Linked DNA regions of Methylotuvimicrobium sp. KM2. The protein of the gene in region 2 binds, or shares a complex with, the protein of the main gene of each other region. Links are inferred from orthologs where the notes say so. Each region holds a gene or a part of one and is shown on either strand. Other genes may lie near its edges.

Region 1 (5,373 bases), 2.8 Mb from region 2 along the record:
CGCCGCATGATGCATTTTATCGATGTTTACCGCGAACAGGAAAAGGTCATTATGGATATTTCGGCCAATGCATTTTTGCACCACATGGTCAGAAACATTGCCGGCGTATTGATGGAAATCGGTATGGATAAACAGCCGGTCGATTGGACGCAAGACTTATTGCTGATCAAGGATCGTGATCAAGGCGGAATCACGGCGCCGCCCGACGGCTTGTATTTAGGCGGCGTTTATTATCCGGAACATTACGGTATTACCAGGCATCCGGTATTCGATAAACTGCCGTCCGATGCGAAACGGTTCGATGATCGTCCGAAGGCTTAAAGCTTTCTCCCTTTATACTCAACAGATGACTAACCTTATGAAGGTATGGGTGTGGCTAGCGAGGATGTCGGCAGCCTCGTAGGGTACGCTATGCGTACCATGGTAACCCCGGGATGTTCGTTTGCCTACCGAACCGCCGGGGCACGGCTTTGGTACGCGCAGAGTACCCTACAATTTATGTATAACTATGAGCGCAGATCGTGGGAGCGATAATTGCCGAGGGATTGAATAGTTGCGTCAGGAAAGGCTTTTTAAAATTTTAGAATAAGCTGTTGAAAGACTTGATGAGCTTCATGCGCTTCATGGTTAAACTGCCGAATTTAAATAAATGCATTTGTCCTGGCATCGTTTCCTTTTACGTTTCTTAAATACCCTAGGATGTTATAAAATTGCAATCTTGTTCATCGGCATTTGATGCTGCGTTCCCAAACATTACGGATACTTGGATGACTCCGAACGGTTACCCTCTTTCTCTATTAAATGTCGCTATCTAAAATCATCAATCAACCACTTCCATATTTCGAAGATAGTGCTCGCTTGTTCGCACCGCTTGCCGGTAAACCTTGGGCGGTGTTTTTGGATAGCGGATATCCGGTTAGTCGACAAGGCTGTTTCGATATCATGGCCGCCGATCCGGTTTGCACCTTAGTCACACATGGAAATGTCACCAAGATCAAACGGGGGGTTGTTGTCAGCGAATCGACCGACGATCCTTTTGAATTGGTCAAAAAACAATTACTACCGAAACGGTCGGGATTCGACGATTTGCCGTTTAATGGCGGCGCCATCGGTTATTTTTCTTACGATTTGGCTCGCCGCTTGGAAAAACTACCTGTCATTGCGAGGAATGCCGAAAATATTGCCGAAATGGCGGTCGGTATTTACGAGTGGGCTGTGATTGTCGATCATCAACTGCGCCGTAGCCGCTTGGTCGGTTACCTCGACGAGGCGCAATTGGCGAATTTAACGAAATTGTTTAGCCGATTGCCGGAAGAGGGTATGCAAAATGGATTTTATGTTACAGGGCCTATTGAAGCCAACTTCGATCAGGCGGACTATGCCGAAGCATTTAGCCGTATCAAAAAATATTTGAAAGATGGCGATTGTTACCAAATCAATCTTGCCCAGCGTTTCAGTGCGCCATGCCATGGCGATCCTTGGGCGGCTTATTTGAAACTGCGAAAATTAAATTCGGCGCCGTTTAGCGCATATATGAATACGCCGGAGGCATCCGTGTTGAGTTCCTCGCCGGAGCGTTTTCTAAAGCTTCGTGACGGCTTTGTCGAAACCAAGCCGATCAAAGGAACGCGCCCGAGGAAATCGAGTCACGCCGACGACCTCGATCAAATCAGTCAGTTGGAAAGCAGCAATAAAGATCGAGCCGAAAATGTCATGATCGTCGACTTATTGCGCAACGATATCAGTAAGACTTGCAAAAAAGGTTCCGTTAAAGTTCCTCGGTTATTCGATATCGAAAGTTATGCGACCGTGCATCACTTAGTTAGCACGATAACCGGCGAGTTGACGGAAGGCCGGCATGGCTTGGATTTGCTGAGAAGCTGTTTTCCCGGAGGTTCGATTACCGGTGCGCCAAAGATCAGGGCGATGCAGATCATCGAGGAATTGGAGCCGCATCGGCGAGGTGTTTATTGCGGAGCGATCGGCTATATAGGTTTCGACGGCAATATGGATACCAATATCGCGATCAGAACCCTAGTGCATTCGGATGATACGATCCGTTTTTGGGCCGGCGGCGGTATCGTGAACGACTCGGTTATGGAAGAGGAATACCAGGAGTGCTTCGACAAAGCTTCGGCGATGATATCGGTTTTGAGCCAGCTAACGGTTGTATGAAAACCGGCTTGCGGGTCATAAAGTTCGGCGGTAGTCTTGAACGTGGCGGAGCTTTAAAATCGTGCTTGGAAAAAGCGGCAGCTTTGTACCGGGAAGGGAGTATTTGGGTTCCCGGCGGCGGCGATTTTGCCGAGCAAGTACGGCAGGCTCAACAGCGTTGGCGCTTCGATGATATTACCGCGCACGAAATGGCCCTTTTGGCGATGCAGCAGATGGCCTTGCTGATGCATTCGATGCATCGCGATTGTTTATTGGCTGGCTCGATTGCCGATATTGTTCGACAGCTCGACCTAGGAAAACCGATCATTTGGTTACCCGATGTCAATGAACTGAACCAAGCCGGTGTTCCCGCTAGCTGGGATGTGACTTCCGACAGTCTTGCCGCTTGGCTCGCATTTACACTCGATGCCGATGAATTAATTTTGATCAAATCGGCTGAAATTTCGCAATCCGCTGATGTCAATAATCTTGCGGAATTAGGCGTTGTCGACCGAGCATTTTCCGGGTTTACCAAGAATGCCCGATTTAAAATTAGGGTCGTTAATCCTTATGATCATGAATAGGCTATCATCAATCCGGTAAATGAAAGTGCAAGGGGCGGTTAGGGTTATTGTCATTACGTTAAGGGAAAACCGTCAATCCGTCATGGGTTGGCGGAATCCAGTGCCATGTAAGGTAAGCGTTTAAGGCATATTACTCCCTTTTGACCGAAAAAGCGTATAAGAACGAGAAGGTGTGGGGTATGCCTAGCGAGGATGTCGGCGGCAGGGAGCCGCCGTCAAGCCCCCATGGACGGGTTCACGGCGCTCCTCGATAGGCATACCCCATACCCAACAAAGTTGAACGATTCTTCAGTAAGAAGGGAGTAGAACCTGAACGCATGAATGACTTATTTTTATGACGGCTTAACTTAATGGCAGTGGTGGTTAGGGGTACGGGTACCCTAAGCCGAATTTTAATCTACGGTGAGTATAAAAATAAAAAGGCGATATCGATGCCATTGGATATTTTGTTGATAATCATAGCGACGACCGTCATTCAGTCGATTTTTGGCGTGGGCGTTTTGTTGTTTGGTACGCCCTTGTTATTGCTATTGGGCTATCAGTTCATCAATGCGCTTGAGATTTTGTTACCGATCTCAATCGCCATCAATTTGTTGCAGTTGGTTAAGCATCATCATTTTATAGATATTAACTTCGTTAGGAATGTATTGAAATACAGCATACCATTCGTCGTGGTATTTTTATTTATCGTGACTAGCGTTCGAATCAATATCGGCGCATTGATTGGGGTATTTTTAATTTTCGTTGCGCTTAAGGATGCGGTCGGCGCCGTCAATAAAATAATCAGGAAGCTGGTCAGTTACGAAAGAACTTATCTGATTTCGATGGGCATCGTGCATGGCTTGACTAATTTAGGCGGCTCTCTATTGACTGCGATGGCGCATAGCAAACAGTATGAAAAAAATCAGACTCGGTCGACTGTTGCGGTTTGTTATGGCATGTTCGCAGTATTTCAGATTTTGACGTTGTTTTTTGTTAAACATCAGTATGTGATTTCTTATGCCGATAATGTGTCGTTGTTGCAAATTGCCGTGGTTGTATTTTTATTGACTGAGGAAATGCTTTATAAGAACATCGATAACGAAAAATACGCTAAAATTTTCGCGGCATTTTTGGGAATATCGGGCGCTGTATTGATTTGGAAATCTTTGTAGTCTTGTTGTCAGATTAAGTCAGTGAGTACAGAACAAATAGCCTGTTATGTTTCAAATTTCGGCAGTGCCTAAGGCGGCGCCGGGGGCTTGGTATAGAGGCTTATTTACTCGGCGCTTAAATTTCATAGCTCATAGGCTATGCTTAGCCATTTGGTATAAATTAGATGCTGGGTTAAAGGCGTGCTTTGGCGAGTCCCCGGTCCCGGCGCTGAATTTTGATCTACTATGGGTAGAAGTGTCACGCTTTACCATCACATGACAACGAAAAGAGGGCATGATGAATAAACAGCTTAAGGCGGTTTTAAATAACTTTTTGATTGGAATTTTCGCGGTAATTCCGATTGTGATCATTTTACAGATCGTCATCTTCGTAAAAGACCGGGTCTCCGACCTCTTTAGGATGGTATATGGTTATGCCGATAATTACCTGTATACATTGATGGTCTTTGCGGTTAGTTTTTTGATTTTATCGATGATTGGGCACAAAATCGTCAAGGAAGGTAAGTTCTGGGCGATCGCGGCGTTCGATTTTATTATCGATAGAATTCCGTTGTTGAATAGCATTTATCGGGTAACTAAAAAAGTCATTAATATGTTTTCCTCGCATGAGCGTAAGGAAGCGCGCGAGGTGGTTTATATAGAGTACCCAAAAGAAGGGCTTTGGGTTCCTGCTTATGTGACCAATAAGCAGGATGATCAGTATGTGTTGTTTGTGCCGACGTCGCCGAATCCGACTTCAGGTTTTACGGTGATTGTGAATCAATCCAGAGTCATAAAGTCCGAAATGAATATTGAGCAAGCGACTAGCTTTATCGTAAGTGTTGGGGTTGATTTCGATAAAATGGATGAGATGAAAAAACTTTCCTAATTGTAAAAAGATTTTAACCGAGGCAAACGCTTCATCTCAAAAAAGCATTTCACCATGAAGATCATGAAGAATAAGAAGTTAATTCAATGACTTCTCTTTCGTTTGTAAACAACTTTCGCTCACCCGAAAGGTTAGCTAGCCCTCTTTATACTCAAAAATTAGCTAGCTTTATGAAGGTATGGGGTGTGGCTAGCGAGGATGTCGGCAGCAGGGCGGATTTTTGCTCCTGCAAAATCTGCATTCACGCCATCCCTGGCGTTTGAGCTGCCGTCAAGCCATATATGGGTTCGCGGCTGTCCTCGATAGACACATCCCAAGCCTTTTATTCTTAGACGGTTTTTCAATCAAAAGGGAGTGGAGTGTTTAGGTAATCTATTGAAATACTTCATTAACTTCATGTGATTCATGGTTGAGCTGCCGAATTTAGGTTCATGACTCCTCCATGGTATAAGTTATCGGAGTTAGGATTCACGGCCCTCGACCTCGAGTTTCCAAGATAACGGCTCGCCGGCTTTAAGCGGTGTGATATTAATTTCTCCATGCCCGTAAAATTCAGGTACGATCCAAGGTTCTTTAATCAATGTGACTGAGCGAGTGTTTCTGGGCAATCGGT
Region 2 (7,771 bases):
CCAGCGGCCTGGTGGAATTGGTTGGTGCTCGTCCTCGTGATCGTGGTATTTCCGGTGTTATTGCTAAAATGGTGCGGGTCTACGCAGGAAAGCAAGAGCCCGACAAAACAAACGCCTCCTAAACAAGTCGCCGATCAAGTCAAAACACCAACAAAGACGAAATCGCCAGAGCCGGAAGCGATCGACGAGCCTCGCTTCGATTTTTATACGATATTACCGGAAAAAGAAGTCGTCGTGCCCGATTACGAGATCAAAACCCGGGTGCGCGAAGAGCGCGTCGGCAAGGCTAAGTCGACTCAATATCTGCTGCAGGCCGGCTCGTTCAGGGAGTTCGCCGATGCCGACCGCCTTCGAGCTAAGTTGGCGCTAATGGGTATCGAATCCCGCGTCGAGAAAGCCCAAGTCGGCGATGTGATTTGGAACCGCGTAAAAATGGGGCCGTACGAGCAGATGTCGAGCGTCACGACCATTAAGAGCCGGCTTAAGGACAACGGCATCGATGTGATGGTGACCGAAATCAGTCATTGATTTGTGTGGGAGTAAATCGGGGATGGGCGACAGGTTTTCGCTTCCTAGCGATTGCCAAGGATGGCATGAATCCAGCACTTAAATTATACCTTTCGCACTTCAAATTTCGGCAGTGCCTTAGGAGGCTCGCCGGGGTGCTCGGCTAAGGCTTTGCCAGCATGGAGCTGAAATAGAGCCTACATAGATGTATTCACCCAGCACCTACTCCCTTTTGATTGAAAAATCGTCTTAGAATAAAAGGTATGGGATGTGTCTATCGAGGACCGCCGTAAACCCATCCATGGGGGCTTGACGGCAGCGTTCCCTGCTGCCGACATCCTCGCTAGCCACACCCCATACCTTCATAAAGTTAACTAATTTTTGAGTATAAAGGGAGTAAATAAGCCATGATTTTGAATCATTGCCAAAGACCTATAGAATTTAGGTGCTGGGTTCACGGCGTCCTTTGACGGGCACCCCGGTGCCGAATTTTGATCTGCGATGGGTATAACAAAGCTATACGATGTCTCAGTAAAAAGAGAGATAAAGCAGCAAATCTACGGCAATTCAAACAATTCGCGCATTTTTTGGCCCGGGCTTGGCGCGCGCATGAAGGCTTCGCCGACCAGGAAGGCATAGATAGCGTTGTCGGTCATCAGCTTGACGTCTTCAGGCGTGTGAATGCCGCTTTCGGTAATGATGATGCGGTCTTGCGGAATTCGATCTTTCAAGTCCAGCGTCGTTTGCAGCGAGGTTTCGAAGGTCCTCAAGTTACGGTTGTTGACGCCGATCAGCGGCGTGTCCAGCGTTAGCGCGCGTTGCAGTTCGTCCGCATCATGTACTTCGACTAGAACGTCCATGCCCAATTTCTTGGCGGTGTTAGCGAGTTCATGCATTTGCTCGTTTTCGAGCGCGGCGACGATCAGCAAAATGCAATCGGCGCCTAAGGCGCGCGCTTCGAAGACCTGGTAAGGGTCGATCATGAAATCCTTGCGCAAGACCGGCAGCGGACAGCGTTCCCTAACCATTTGCAGATAGACTTCGCTGCCTTGGAAATATTCCTTATCGGTCAGGACCGACAGGCAGGCGGCTCCGTTCATCGCATAATCCTGGCCGATCGCGACCGGGTCGAAGTTTTCGCGAATCACGCCCTTGCTCGGCGAGGCTTTTTTGACTTCGGCGATGATCGCAGGTTTTTTTCCGGCAACCTTGCTCTGTAGAGCGGCGGCGAATCCGCGCGGGCCTTCGACCCCTTCTGCGATTTCACGCAGCATGTCGACCGTCGTGTTCAGCTTGCGGCGTGCGATTTCGTCGGCTTTGGTATCTAGGATTTTTTTTAGAATATCGGGAGTATCGGTCATGATGATTCGCTTGAAGTTAGCGCGTTGGAAAATTCGATGAATGTATTCAATTTCGCTTTTGCCATGCCGCTTTCAATGGCTATTTGAGCTTTGTGCACGCCGGAATGTAAGTTGTCGGTCAGGCCGGCCGCATAAATTGCCGCACCGGCGTTGAGCGCGACGATGTCTCGGGCAGGTCCCGGTTGATTGTCGAGTGCCGAGTAAATCATTGCTAGGCTGTCTGCGGCGCTATCGACCGCGAGTTCTTCCAGACTGCCACGTTTGAGACCGAATTGAACCGGCGTGATCGTGTAGCAATTGATGTTGCCGTTTTTCAATTCCGCTACCGAGGTCGATGAGGCAATGCTGATTTCATCGAGTCCGTCTTCCGCGCTAACCACGATGACATGGTGGCTGCCGAGTTTTTTCAGCACTTCGGTCATCGGCCGAACCCATTCTTTTGCATAGACGCCGATCAATTGATTCGGTGTCTTAGCCGGATTGGATAATGGACCCAATAAGTTGAACAGTGTCCGAACGCCCATTTCTTGGCGAGGACCGACCGAATATTTCATCGCGCCATGATGTTTCGGTGCGAACAAAAAACCGACGCCGACTTCATTGACGCAGCGGATGACTTGTTCGTGGCTTAAGTCCAGGTTGACACCGGCCGTTTCCAGCACGTCAGCACTGCCGGTGCGGCTGGAAACCGAACGATTGCCGTGTTTGGCGACTTTGCCTCCGGCTGCCGCAACGACGAAAGCGCTGGCCGTCGAAATATTGAATGTGTTTGCACCGTCGCCTCCCGTTCCGCAGGTGTCCACGACATGCTCGCCGCTGATTTCAATGGTGTCGGCTAATTCGCGCATCACTTCGACAGCAGCGACGATTTCCTCGATGGTTTCTCCTTTGCAGCGTAACGCAATCAAAAATGCGGCGATTTGTGCATCGGTCGCACCGCCGGTCATGATAATGCGCATCACATCGCGCATTTGCTCGTGATTGAGATTATGCTTGGTTAGGAGAGCTTGTAGAGCTTGTTTGAGATCCATAGTGTTTGGCTGATATTCTCGTCGGTAGTTGGAAATCGGATCAATGAATCGCGTATTTTACGAATTTTACCGTAGGATGGGCTTCATTTATCTGTCCAAAAAGTTTCGCAGCAGATCGTGGCCGTGTTCAGTCAAGATCGATTCCGGATGAAACTGTACGCCTTCAATATCAAATATTTTATGGCGGACGCCCATGATTTCTTCGGTATTGCCGGTTTCGTCCTGAGTCCAGGCCGTAATTTCAAGGCACTCCGGCAGCGAGGCTTGATCGATGACCAGAGAATGATAACGTGTTGCGGTAAACGGATTGTTCAGTCCTTTGAATACCCCAATATCGTTGTGATAAACCGGTGATGTTTTACCATGCATAATGCTTTTGGCATGGATGATGTTGCCTCCGAAAGCATGTCCAATACTTTGATGGCCGAGACACACGCCTAGAATCGGAAAACGGCCCGCGAATTTCAATATCGCTTCGACCGAAATTCCGGCCTCGTTAGGTGTGCAAGGCCCCGGTGAAATGACGACTTTATCGGGCGCCAGGCGTTCGATGTCTGTCACGGTGACTTCGTCGTTGCGTACGACCGTGACATCGGCGCCGAGTTCGCCGAAATATTGCACTAGGTTATATGTGAACGAATCGTAATTATCGATCATAACCAGTTTGACGGCGCTCATGATTGTTCTCCTTCCAAGCCTGCCTCGGCCATGCTGACGGCTCGGAATACGGCTCGGCCTTTGTTCATCGTCTCTTCCCATTCGTTAATCGGCACCGAATCGTAAACGATGCCGGCGCCTGCTTGAATGTGCAGGGTTTTATCCTTGATCACAGCGGTGCGGATCGCGATCGCGGTATCGAGATTACCCGACCACGCGATATAACCGACCGCGCCAGAATAGACGCCACGCTTGACCGGTTCCAGTTCATCGATGATTTCCATCGCGCGGATTTTCGGCGCGCCGCTAACCGTGCCGGCCGGAAATGTCGCAGCCAAGACATCGAAGGCGTTTTTGCCTTCTTGCAATTCTCCGGTGACGTTAGAGACGATATGCATGACATGCGAATAACGTTCGACGATCATTTTATCGGTAAGTTGAACGGTGCCGGTACGCGAGACGCGACCGGCGTCGTTGCGGCCGAGATCGATCAACATCAAATGTTCGGCTAGTTCTTTCGGGTCGGCAAGCAGCTCCTGTTCCAGGTCAAGATCTTGCTCGTGCGTCGCGCCGCGCGGGCGGGTTCCGGCGATCGGACGAACCGTGACCGTGCCGTCTTCGAGGCGTGCCAGGATCTCGGGCGACGAACCAACGATATGAAAATTCTCGAGATTCAGAAAATACATATACGGCGAAGGGTTCAGGCAACGTAACGCGCGGTATAAATTAAGCGGCGAGGCGCTATATGGGATCGACAGGCGTTGCGACAGTACGACTTGCATGATATCGCCGTCGACGATGTATTCTTTCGCTTTCAACACGGCTTGTTCGAAACCTTGTTGCGTGAAGCCGGAAACGAAATGCGATTCCTCGACTTGTTTCGGCGTTTTGTGAGTTTCGGAACGCGCTTTTTGTTCTCGCAGCCGGACTGCCAAATCCTCCAGGCGATTTACGGCGTCTTGGTAAGCATTGTCTTGCTCGGGGTCGGCATGAGTCAAGAGCAGCAGTTTTCCGGATAAGTTATCGAAGACCAGTATTTCTTCGGAAACCATCAGCAATATGTCGGGCGTGCCAAGCGGGTCCGGTTTGTTCGTCGATTTGAGTCGAGGTTCGATATAGCCAATGGTTTCATAGCCGAAATAACCGACTAGTCCGCCGTTGAAGCGTGGCGATCCTTCGATATCGGGGACTTTGTAACGATCTTTGAATGCTTCGATCCAGGCCAGTGGGTTTTCATGAATCAATATTTCAATGGCTTCGCCGTCTCGTTCAACCCGGATTTCATTGCCGATGACTTTAACGACAGTTCGACAAGGCAAGCCGATAATCGAATAGCGGCCCCACTGCTCGCCGCCGTGTACGGATTCGAATAGATACGAATAGGGGCCGTCGGCCAGTTTAAGATAAGCGCTGAGCGGCGTGTCCAAATCTGCGAGAATTTCCCGGCTGATCGGGATTCGGTTGTAGCCTTGCCGGGCATGCTGTTTAAATTGTTCGGGTGTCATTGTGGTTGTCAGCAAAAGTTGATGACGCACGGACGGGTCTTAAAACGAAACCGTCCTTTCGCCGGTCGCAACATTATATATAAGAATAGGCGGCGCTTCTAAGGTAAAAGTGACGGTTTAGAAAATGCCGGGTTGAATAATGGCATCCGGCTCATTCGTGGTTTATTGAAACTAGAAAAAGCATTTCACCATGAAGATCATGAAGAATAAGAAGTTAATTCAATAACTTGTCATGCGTTTGTATAGAGCTTTCGTTCACCAAAGAGGTTGGCGGGCGTGTTGAGTTAATCTCTTGAAATACTTCATGATCTTCATGGTTAAACTGCCAAATTTAGGTTGAATAGCCTAAAATCAATGAGACGTGTTTTCCTTATACCGGATCATTTAAAATTAATGTCTCATTACAATGGCAGGACGAAGCAAACGATGAAATTAATTACTTTTACGCATAATCGGCAAACACGAATTGGCGCTGTCGTTGACGATGAAGTCGTCGATGGTTTCGGGGGCAGTGCGCTTCCGGCCTCGATGATCGAATTTCTGAGTGCTGGAACGTCGGCATTGGAGGCGTTGCAAAAACTCATTGATTCAGGTTCGCATCGCCTGCCGGTTGCAGAGGTAAAAGTGCACGCACCGGTGCCGAGACCAGGTAAATATTTGGCGATTAGTCTCAATTATGCCGAACACATTGAGGAAACCGGTAAGGAAAAACCCGAATACCCGACATTTTTCAATAAGCAAACAACTTGTGTAATCGGTAGCGGTGAAGCGATTCATCGGCCTAAGGTATCGGAAAAACTGGATTATGAGGGCGAGTTGGCATTTGTAATCGGCAAGCGTTGCCGTCATGTGCCCCAGGAACAAGCGCATCAAGTCATCGCAGGCTTTACCATTGCTAACGATGTGTCGGTTAGGGATTGGCAGGCCCGTTCGCCGACGATGACGCTGGGTAAATCATTCGATACACATGGCCCGCTCGGGCCATGGCTAGTCACGCCGGATGAAATCATCGATCCGCATGATTTGACGATCAAAACCTGGGTTAATGATGAATTACGTCAAAACTCCAATACTCGGCACATGATTTTTAATTGCTACCAAATGATTACTTATTTGAGTCAAGTAATGACGCTCGAGCCGGGCGATATCATTGCAACAGGCACGCCATCGGGCGTCGGCGTTAAAATGAAACCGCGCGGATATCTGAAGCCCGGGCAAAGGGTCCGCATTGAAATCGAAGGTATTGGCGAGTTATGCAATACGGTTGTCGAAGAGCCTAATGCTATCGAATGTCGATAAGCGATGTATACCCTTTGCTAGTCAAATTTCGGCGTCGGGGTGCCCGTCAAAGGACGCCGTAAATACGTCCATGTAGGCTCTATGATAGCATCCATGCTATCAAAGCCTTTGCCGAACACCCCGGCACCTCCATAGGCTAATGCCGAAATTTGAAGTGCGAAAGGTATAAGTATATTATTTTTTTAATTGGTGCCAAGCATATGGCGGTTTTTTGAAAATATCCGAATTGATATTTGTGGCCGCCGGGTAATCGGTTTGTGGGGCAGGAAAGAGTAGCGCGATGCTCAAGCCGCCAAAGCGGGATTTATTCATCTGTAATTCGGCATGATGCAAAGCCGCGATTCTTTTTACCATCGATAAGCCGAGACCGCTGCCCTGGGTATGGTTGGCGGTTTCGACGCAACGGTAAAAACGTTGATACGCATTTTCGAGCTGTTCGACCGGAATGCCCGGCCCCGAGTCTTCGACACATAAACAAGGGCTGTTTGCTTGTGTGGTTAGGCTGATCAATATTTTGCCGCCTCTTGGGGTGTATTTGATTGCGTTATCCACAATATTTCTTATTAAGATCGTGATGAGTAACGAATTAACCATGACCAAACCGTCTGTGTCGTTATCAAAGCCCATGGTAATTTGTTTTTTATGAGCCTCCGGCTCCATTTCAGCAATGATTTGAATAATTTCATTGCTCAATTTGATCGGTTGTTTGGCTAAATAACTGGGATCCGATTCGATTCGCGAAAAAGTCAATAACTGTTGAACAAGACCGGTCATGCGTTTCACTGCTTGTTCAATACGGCTTAATGCTTGTTGTCGGACGCCGTCATCGGTTGTTTTTATCGCGACTTGGGCTTGAGTTAGCAAGCCTGCGAGAGGGGTTTTAAGTTCATGCGAAGCATCCGCAGTAAAGCGCCGTTCGTTTTCGAAGGCTTTCTCAAGCTGGATGAATAAAGTGTTCAAGGCCTCGACTACCGGTATGATTTCAGTTGGAAGCCAGCGCGTCGATAATGGCTTCAAGTAATTAGCCTCACGCTTCGCTAGTTGCCGAGCCAGGCGATTGACCGGTTTGAGCGAGCGACCGACAATGATCCAAATGACCAGTCCAAATAAAGGCAAGCTGATCAATAGCGGTTTGATCAAATGATTGGCGATTTCGTCTTTCAATTCCTGACGGATATCGTCACGTTGACCGACATGAACGATATATTCGTCTTCATCATTGGAAACGCTGAAAACATGCCAGGTATGTCCCGCGACCTCGGTTTTGGTGTAGCCGTTTGTCGAATGCGACATCGGCTGCTTGGGTGCGGTTTTCGACCTTAAAATCAAGCCCTCGGTTTTATCGATCAATTGAAACGATATTTTTTTACGTAATTGCGTGATTTGCTGATCGGGTAGCGGCGTTTTTTCA

Evidence for each region.
Region 1: the proteins of WJM45_RS00755 (region 2) and pabB are in contact, whole or in part, in a solved structure (PDB 8RP0), measured with the Escherichia coli proteins. The link is inferred for Methylotuvimicrobium sp. KM2 from one-to-one orthologs.

What each region holds. Positions count from the first base shown.
Region 1 is NZ_CP150634.1:2,974,148-2,979,520, reverse strand. The notes cover bases 1-2,988. They hold pabB (aminodeoxychorismate synthase component I), read left to right. Parts: upstream 1-801; coding sequence 802-2,175; downstream 2,176-2,988. Other genes in these bases: WJM45_RS12505 (uridylate kinase), read left to right, coding at 2,118-2,738; truA (tRNA pseudouridine(38-40) synthase TruA), read left to right, coding at 1-321. Also shown: WJM45_RS12500 (hypothetical protein), read left to right, coding at 3,170-3,892; WJM45_RS12495 (DUF502 domain-containing protein), read left to right, coding at 4,170-4,760; pyrC (dihydroorotase), read right to left, coding at 5,222-5,373. UniProt on the Escherichia coli protein: Part of a heterodimeric complex that catalyzes the two-step biosynthesis of 4-amino-4-deoxychorismate (ADC), a precursor of p-aminobenzoate (PABA) and tetrahydrofolate.
Region 2 is NZ_CP150634.1:164,597-172,367, forward strand. The notes cover bases 1,783-4,781. They hold WJM45_RS00755 (aminodeoxychorismate/anthranilate synthase component II), read right to left. Parts: upstream 3,578-4,781; coding sequence 2,987-3,577; downstream 1,783-2,986. Other genes in these bases: trpC (indole-3-glycerol phosphate synthase TrpC), read right to left, coding at 1,783-1,868; trpD (anthranilate phosphoribosyltransferase), read right to left, coding at 1,865-2,899; trpE (anthranilate synthase component I), read right to left, coding at 3,574-4,781. Outside these bases: WJM45_RS00740 (SPOR domain-containing protein), read left to right, coding at 1-528; more of trpC, read right to left, coding at 1,065-1,782; more of trpE, read right to left, coding at 4,782-5,061; WJM45_RS00765 (fumarylacetoacetate hydrolase family protein), read left to right, coding at 5,488-6,360; WJM45_RS00770 (ATP-binding protein), read right to left, coding at 6,535-7,771. UniProt on the Escherichia coli protein: Part of a heterodimeric complex that catalyzes the two-step biosynthesis of 4-amino-4-deoxychorismate (ADC), a precursor of p-aminobenzoate (PABA) and tetrahydrofolate.